DNA from 2 places in the Fundidesulfovibrio sp. YSD1 genome. Region 1 is predicted to be linked to the other one. Evidence: predicted binding sites of a transcription regulator. Region 1 holds the regulator's gene; the other holds the start of a gene.
The links. Region 1 encodes sigma-54, which starts transcription at its own class of promoters, with help from an activator protein. Its sites were predicted from a motif close to CTGGCACGGNNNNTGCTT; they were not measured.

Region 1 (4,179 bases):
TGGACCAGTCGCTCAAGAGCAAGATCGCGCTCTTCTGCAACGTGGACCCGGACGCCGTGTTCACCTCCGTGGACGTGAAAAGCATCTACGAGGTGCCCCTCAAGCTCTACGCCGAGGGCGTGGACCAGAAGATCGCCATCCTCCTGCGCCTGCCCGCCAAGAACGCGGAGCTCGACCCCTGGCAGAACCTGTGCAGGAAGCTCGCCCACCCCAAGGGCGAGGTGACCATCGGCATCGTGGGCAAGTACGTGGACCTCAAGGAGGCCTACAAGAGCCTGCACGAGGCCCTGGTGCACGGCGGCGTGGCCAACGACGTGAAGGTCGACCTGGTCTACGTGAACTCCGAGGAGGTCACCCCGGCCAACGTGGCCGAGCGCCTGGCGGGCATGGACGGCATCCTCGTGCCCGGCGGCTTCGGCTCGCGCGGCGTGGAGGGCAAGATCGCGGCCATCCGGTATGCCCGCGAGAACAAGGTTCCCTTCTTCGGCATCTGCCTGGGCATGCAGCTGGCCTGCATCGAGTTCGCGCGCAACGTGCTCGGCCTGCCCGAGGCCAACTCCGAGGAGTTCAACCGCCTGAGCCCCGACCCGATCATCTACCTGATGCGCGAATGGTACGACTTCCGCACCAAGAAGGTGGAGAAGCGCGACGTGGACTCCGAAATGGGCGGCACCATGCGCCTGGGCGCCTACCCCTGCGTGGTCAAGCCCGGCACCGCGGCCATGGAGGCCTACCAGGCCGCCAACATCGAGGAGCGCCACCGCCACCGCTACGAGTTCAACAAGGCCTACTTCGCGCGCATGGAGGAGAAGGGCATGGTCTTCTCCGGGCTCTCGCCGGACGAGTCCCTGGTGGAGGTTGTCGAGCTGCCCGGGCATCCGTGGTTTTTGGGCTGCCAGTTCCATCCGGAGTTCAAGTCCAACCCCATGAAGCCGCACCCGCTGTTCCGCGAGTTCATCAGGGCCTCCAAGGCCGCCCGCGAGGGCAAGTGAGGCGGCCCGTCAGGCCCGGCGTCAACCGCCGGGCCCTGGGCCTGGCCAGGTCCGTGAAGCTCCTCGTCCTGGACGTGGACGGGGTGCTCACGGACAACGGCGTCTGGCACGACGGGGCCTCGCAGCACGGCGTCGGCTTCAAGCGCTTCGGCGTCCAGGACGGCATGGGGCTCAAGCTCCTCATGCAGGCCGGGATCGAGGTGGCGGTCATCTCGGGGCTGGGCAACGTCCAGGCCGAGCACCGCATGCGCGAACTCGGCATCCGCGAGTTCCACGGCGGGCACCTGAAGAAGCTGCCCGTGTTCGAGGGCATTCTGGAATCGAAGGGATTGGAGGCCCAGCAGGCCGCCTACATGGGCGACGACTGGCTGGACGCGTCCGTGATGGCCCGCGCGGGCCTGCCCATGGCCCCCTCCGACGCCCAGCCCGAGGTGCTGCGCCTGGCCCAGTGGGTGTCGCGCAGGCCCGGGGGGCACGGGGCGGTGCGGGAGGCCGCGAGGTTCCTGCTCCTGGCCCAGGGCCTGCTTTCGGGCATCTGGGACCGCTGGTCGTGCTGAAACGGCCCCGAAAACGCCGCCTTGCTCCCCTTGCGACCTGCAAAACCGCCCGGCGCACCCTTGGGCCTTGCGGAGAAACCGCGTCAAGTCTTGCCACGTTCCCTCTTTTAGTGCATAACCGCCGTTGCCGATTAGGTGTTTCCGGCATTTTTCTTGCTAGCCCCTGAACCCGACCGAGAGGTACCGAGCGCGCATGGCTCTTGAGCTCAGACAGCAACTCAAGCTTTCGCAGCAACTGGTGATGACTCCGCAGTTGCAGCAGGCCATCAAGCTGTTGCAGCTCTCAAGGCTGGAGCTGGTGGAGACCGTCCAGAAGGAGATGCTCGAGAATCCCCTTCTGGAGGAGACCTACCAGGACGACGACCGGCCCGAGCCCACCATCGCGGAAGACTCCCACGCGCCGGACGCCACCCAGGAAGAGGGGGCCATGCAGCGCGAGCTGCTCAAGACCGCCGAGTGGGACGACTACATCGGCGACTTCGCCTCCACCTCCCGCCAGGCCACCGTGCGCGAGTACGAGGCCCCGGAGGAGGGCATGTCCTTCGAGGCCAGGCTTTCCTCCAAGCCCTCCCTGGAGGGCCACCTCGCCTGGCAGATCAATCTTTCGCCCTTCACGCCCGAAGAGCGCCGCGTGGCCGAGGGCATCGTGGGCAACCTGAACGCCCAGGGCTACCTGGGCGAGTCCGTGGAGGACATCGCGGCCGACTGCGCCGTGGAGCCCGCCATGGTGGAGAAGGTTCTCTACACGCTCCAGCGCTTCGACCCCGTGGGCGTGGCCGCCCGCACCCCGCAGGAGTGCCTGCTGGTGCAGCTGGAGGTCTACCGCTACAAGGACCCGGTGCTCCTGGAGATCGTCCGCGACCACCTGGAGGACCTGGAGAAGAAGCGCTACAAGCAGCTGGCCAAGAAGTTCAGGATCACGCTGGAGGACATCAAGGAATACCTTGAGATCATCCAGTCCCTCGACCCCATGCCCGGCTCGCACTTCAGCGGATCCGATCCCGTCTACGTGAGCCCGGACGCCTACGTGTACAAGTACGGCGAGGATTTCGTCATCGTGCTCAACGAGGACGGCCTGCCCAAGCTCCAGCTCTCCCCGTACTACATGGAGGACATGTCCCGCATCGGCACGGGCAAGGACAAGGACTACCTCCAGGACAAGATGCGCTCGGCCCAGTGGCTGATGAAGAGCCTCTACCAGCGCCAGCGCACGCTGTTCAAGGTGCTGGAATCGATAGTCAAGTTTCAGCGCGATTTCTTCGAGGAAGGCGTGACCAAGTTGAAGCCGCTGATCCTCAAGGACGTGGCCGACGACATCGGCATGCACGAATCCACCGTCAGCCGCATCACCACCAGCAAGTACGTGGCCACCCCCCATGGCATCTTCGAGCTGAAGTTCTTCTTCAACTCGGCCCTGGAGCTCGACGACGGGTCGAGCGTGGGCTCCGAGTCGGTGAAGGCGCTCATCAAGCAGCTCATCGCCGCGGAGGACCCGAAAAAGCCCGTCAGCGACGAGCAGATCGCGGACATCCTCAAGCAGAAGCTTCAGGTGAACATAGCCCGGCGCACCGTGGCCAAGTACCGCATGGCCATGGGCATCGAGTCCTCGTCCAAGCGCAAGGAAGTCCTGTAAAAACGCCGCATCGTCCAAAGCGGCCATTTCCGGAGGATATCATGAACATCGCTTTCCATTTCAAGAATTTCGAGCCGTCTCCCGGTCTGCGCGAATACGCTGGCAAGCGTTTCGACAAGCTCAACAAATATATGCCCAACGCCGAGAACGCCGAGGTCGTGGTCACCCTCTCCGTGGAGAAGACCCGCCAGATCGCGGACGTGGTCATCGACGCCGACGCCATGCACATCTCCGCCCATGAGCGCTCCGACGACATGTACTCCACCATCGACATGATCACGGACAAGCTCGAAGCCCAGATGCGCAAGATGCGCGAGAAGATGAAGGACCGCCGCAAGGCCGCCTCCGCCTCCGTGACCATGGGCGTGGTCAGCATGGCCGAGGGCAAGGTCAGCTCCATCGAGGAGTCCGACAAGTACAACCCGAAGCCCATGAGCGTGGAAGAGGCCGCCCTGCAGCTCGACGCCATGAAGTTCGAGTTCCTGGTGTTCTTCAACTCCGAGAGCGAGCGCATCAACGTGATCTACAAGCGCAAGAACGCCGACTACGGCCTGATCGACCCTGGAGTATCCCTCTGATGCGGCTGGGAGAGTTCCTGCGCAGGGATTTCGTGCTGGACGACCTCAAGGCCTCGGACAAGCCCGAGGTCCTGGCCGAACTGGTGGCGCCCGTGGCGAAAGCCTTCGCGGACGTGGACCCGAAAAAAGCCTTGAGGGTCCTGCTCGACAGGGAGAACCTGGGCACCACGGGCATCGGCGACGGCGTGGCCATCCCGCACGGAAAGATGGACTCCCTGGGGGAGATCGTCATCGTGGTCGGCCGCAGCAAGTCCGGGGTGGATTTCGAGGCCCTGGACCACAAGCGGTGCAGGATATTCTTCCTGGTGCTCGCCCCGGAACACGTGGCGGGCATGCACCTGCGCATCCTCGCGCAGATATCGAGGCTGCTCTCGGACGAAGGCTTCAGGGAGTCCTTCCTCGAAGCCCAGGACCAGGAC
Region 2 (4,179 bases), 990 kb from region 1:
TGCTGGCGGCGGCGGTGTTCTGGTCGCACACCTTGCGCAAGAGGGTGGCCGAGCGCACCAAAAGCCTCTCCGACGCCCTGGAGCAGCTGCACCGCAACCAGCAGCAGCTCGTGCAGGCGGACAAGATGGCGGCGCTCGGCGTGCTGGTCTCGGGCGTGGCCCACGAGATCAACAACCCCAACGGGCTCATCCTCATGAACCTGCCCATCCTGCGCAAGGCCCAGGCCGACTCCCTGCCCATCCTGGACCGGCACCATGACGAGTACGGCAACTTCACCCTGGGCGGCATCCCCTACGACCGCATGCGCCAGGAACTGCCCGTGATGCTCGAGGAGATGCAGGAGGGCGCGCAGCGCATCAAGCGCATCGTCAACGACCTCAAGGATTTCGCCCGCAGCGACGAGGGCTCCATCCGCGTGCCCGTGGACGTCAACGAGTCCGCGCGCAAGGCCGTGCGCTTGGTGGACGCGGCCATCCGCAAGGCCACGGACCACTTCGGCCTCAAGCTGGCCGAAGGCCTGCCCCGGGTGCTCGGCAACTCCCAGCGCATCGAGCAGGTGCTCATCAACCTGGTGATCAACGCCTGCCAGGCCCTGCCGGACCGGAGCAAGGCCATCGAGGTGGCCACCCGCCACGACAGGCACTCGGACATGGTGGTGCTCACCGTGCGCGACGAGGGCACGGGCATAGCCGAGGAGCACCTCTCGCGCCTGACCGACCCCTTCTTCACCACCAAGCGCGAGAGCGGCGGCACGGGGCTCGGGCTTTCCGTGTCGGCGGGCATCGTCAAGGAGCTCGGCGGCAAGCTCGGGTTTTCCTCCACCAGGGGGCTCGGCAGCATCGTCACGATGAGCCTGCCCGCGCTCAGGGAGGGCGCGAAATGAACGGTTCGCCCTACCCGTCCTTCAAGATCCTGCTGGTGGACGACGAGCCTGCGTGGCTGCGCTCGCTCACGCTGACCCTGGAGTCCTCGGCCGGCATCACCAACGTCGCGTCCTGCCAGAACAGCGCCGAGGTCATGGAGCTCCTGGATCAGGGCGGCTTCGGGCTCGCGCTCCTGGACCTGACCATGCCCCGGCCCTCCGGCGAGGAACTTCTGTCCATGATCGCCGAGCGCCACCCGGAGACGGTGCGTATCGTGGTCAGCGGGCTCAACCAGTTGGAGAGCGCCGTGCGCTGCATGAAGCTCGGGGCCTACGACTACTTCGTGAAGACCGACGAGCAGGACAGGATCGTGGGCGGCGTGCTGCGCGCGGTGCGCATGCTCGAGCTTCGCGACGAGAACCTCGCGGCGCTGACGCGCGTGGCCTCGGGCGGGCCGCTCGACCCCGGGGCGTTCTCGGGGATCATCACGCGCAGCCGGGCCATGTCCGCCGTGTTCGCCTATGTCGAGGCCGTGGCCGCAAGCCCCCAGCCGCTCCTGATCACCGGCGAATCGGGCACGGGCAAGGAGAACCTGGTGCGCGCGGCCCACGAGCTCTCGGGGCGCAAGGGGCCGCTGGTGTCCGTGAACGTGGCGGGCCTGGACGACTCGGTGTTCGCGGACACGCTCTTCGGCCACGTGCGCGGGGCCTTCACCGGGGCCGACGCCCCGCGCAGGGGCATGATCGAGGAGGCCGCCGGGGGCACGCTCTTTCTGGACGAGATCGGCGACCTCTCCATCGCCTCCCAGGTGAAGCTCCTGCGCCTGCTCCAGGAGGGCGAGTACTTCCCCCTGGGCAGCGACCAGCCCAGGCGCATGAAGGCCCGCGTGGTGGTGGCCACCCACCAGGACCTGGCGGCCAAGGAGGCCGGGGGGCAGTTCAGGCGCGACCTCTTCTACCGCCTGCGCACCCACCACGTGCACGTGCCCGCCCTGCGCGAGCGCAAGGAGGACATCGAGCCCCTGCTGCACCACTTCCTGGAGGAGGCCGCGCGCTCGCTCGGAAAGAAAAAGCCCTCCCCCCCGCGCGAGCTGGCCCAGCGCCTGTGCGCCTACCCTTTCCCGGGCAACGTGCGCGAGCTCAAGGCCATGGTCTACGACGCCGTGAGCGTGCACCCCGGGCGCATGCTCTCCATGGAGACCTTCGAGAAGGCCATCGGCAGGGCCGAACCCCAGGCAGCCTGCGGCCCCCCGGCCGAGGCGGTCAACCCGTTCTCCTGCTTCGAGCGCCTGCCGAGCTTCTCCGAGGCCGCGCGCTTCCTGGTGGAGGAGGCCCTGGAGCGTTCGGGCAACAACCAGACCCTGGCCGCCAGGCTCCTTGGCATCACCCAGCCCGCGCTCAGCAAGCGCCTGAAGCAGATGCGCGGCCAGACCGGCGAGGGCTGAACGCAACCCCCATAACCGTTTTCATGGCCATTCCGAGCGGAATGAACGCCAGCATATTGAAATAAAAAAATAAAACCACCCGACCTAAGCCTCCCCATAACCAGGGTTATCTCCGTTCGCCCGGGTTCCCCTCCCTTCCGCCACCGGCACTCCGCGCACCCGCGCCGTTTCCCTGCCGCGCCCCGGGCTGGCATCATCCTTGCCTTGCACGAGCCGAGCACGACCACCCATTGGACCGCCCCTTCCGCCCATGGCCCGGAGCCGGAGGGGGAGCGTGGACGTCCGGGCCGGACCAGTTAGCGAGGAGGGGATATGAAGTTCAACATCAAGGCCGTCGTCCCGGTCGCCGCGGGCCTGGCCATCCTGGCCCTGCCCACGCCCCAGGGGCTGACCCCGGACGCCTGGCGCTATTTCGCGGTCTTCGTGGCCGTGGTGGCCGCGCTGGTGCTCGAACCCATCGCCCCGGCCCTGGCCGGGCTCATCGGCGTGTCCATCGCCGCCGTGTTCAACCTCGTGCCCGTGGGCCCCGGCAAGCCCGGCACTGCGGCCGAGTCCATCAAGTGGGCGCTCTCGGGCTTCTCCGACGGCACGGTCTGGCTCATCTTCGCCGCGTTCATGTTCGCCCTCGGCTACGAGAAGACGGGCCTGGGCAAGCGCATCGCGCTCACGCTGATCAAGCTCATGGGCAAGCGCGCCCTGGGCCTGGGCTACGCCGTGGCCCTGGCCGACCTGATCCTGGCCCCGTTCATGCCCTCCAACACGGCGCGCAGCGGCGGCACCCTCTACCCGATCATCAAGAACATCCCGCCGCTCTACGGCTCCACCCCCGAGGAAAACCCGCGCGGGCTGGGCGCGTACCTGATGTGGACCGCCCTGGCCACCACCTGCGTCACCTCCTCCATGTTCCTGACCTCGCTGGCCCCCAACCTGCTGGCCCAGTCGCTGGTGGAGAAGACCGCCAAGGTCACCCTGACCTGGAACGACTGGTTCATGAGCTTTCTGCCCGTGGGCGCGATCCTGTTCGCGGCCACGCCGCTTTTGGCCTACGTGCTCTACCCGCCCACCAAGAAGGCCTCGGCCGACGCCCCCATCTGGGCGGGCGCGGAGCTGGCCAAGCTGGGCTCCATCAGCGTCCGCGAGGTCATCATGGCCCTTTTGGCCGCCGGGGCCCTGGCCTGCTGGATCTTCCTCGGCAAAGAGGTCAACGGCACCACCGTGGCAATCGCTGCAGTGAGCCTCATGGCCCTGCTCAAGGTGGTCACCTGGGACGACATCGTGGCCAACAAGCAGGCCTGGAACGTGCTGGCCTGGTTCGCCACCCTGGTCACCCTGGCCGGGGGCCTGGCGCGCACGGGCTTCCTGGAGTGGTTCGCCAAGTCCATCTCCGGCTCGCTCCAGGGCATGTCCCCCACGGCGGCCATGATCGGCCTGGTGGTGGTGTTCTTCGCCAGCCACTACATGTTCGCCAGCGTCACGGCCCACGTGGCGGCCATGCTGCCCGTGATGCTCGCGGCGGCCATGGCCATCCCGGGCCTGAACATGCCCCTGGTCTCCATGCTCCTGTGCTCCACGCTCGGCATCATGGGCGTGATCACGCCCTACGGCACCGGCCCCTCGCCCATCTACTTCGGCTCGGGCTACATCAAGGGCAAGGAGTTCTGGATGCTGGGCTTCGTCTTCGGCCTGATCTACCTGGGGGTGTTCCTGCTGGTGGGCTTCCCCTGGAACCTGGCCAGGATGTAACGCTCCGGAAGGTTCCCTCCACGCCGGTCCGCGCGCCGTCTCCCCGGCTGCGCGCGGACCGGCCGCCTCAAGGAGAACCCATGCGGACAATCGACGCCCAGACCGTCATCGACGCGGCCGCGCGCCTG

Region 2: the regulator sigma-54 is predicted to act here: its motif matches at 2,496-2,513, upstream of ACZ5V4_RS13580 (anion permease).

Annotation. Positions count from the first base shown of each region.
Region 1 covers NZ_AP043666.1:148,645-152,823, forward strand. The annotation lists gene ACZ5V4_RS00775 (CTP synthase) at 1-992, shown strand, start outside; gene ACZ5V4_RS00780 (KdsC family phosphatase) at 989-1,549, shown strand; gene rpoN (RNA polymerase factor sigma-54) at 1,743-3,182, shown strand; gene hpf (ribosome hibernation-promoting factor, HPF/YfiA family) at 3,224-3,760, shown strand; gene ACZ5V4_RS00795 (PTS sugar transporter subunit IIA) at 3,760-4,179, shown strand, end outside.
Region 2 covers NZ_AP043666.1:2,904,922-2,909,100, reverse strand. The annotation lists gene ACZ5V4_RS13590 (transporter substrate-binding domain-containing protein) at 1-884, shown strand, start outside; gene ACZ5V4_RS13585 (sigma-54-dependent transcriptional regulator) at 881-2,308, shown strand; gene ACZ5V4_RS13580 (anion permease) at 2,621-4,051, shown strand; gene ACZ5V4_RS13575 (fumarate hydratase) at 4,132-4,179, shown strand, end outside.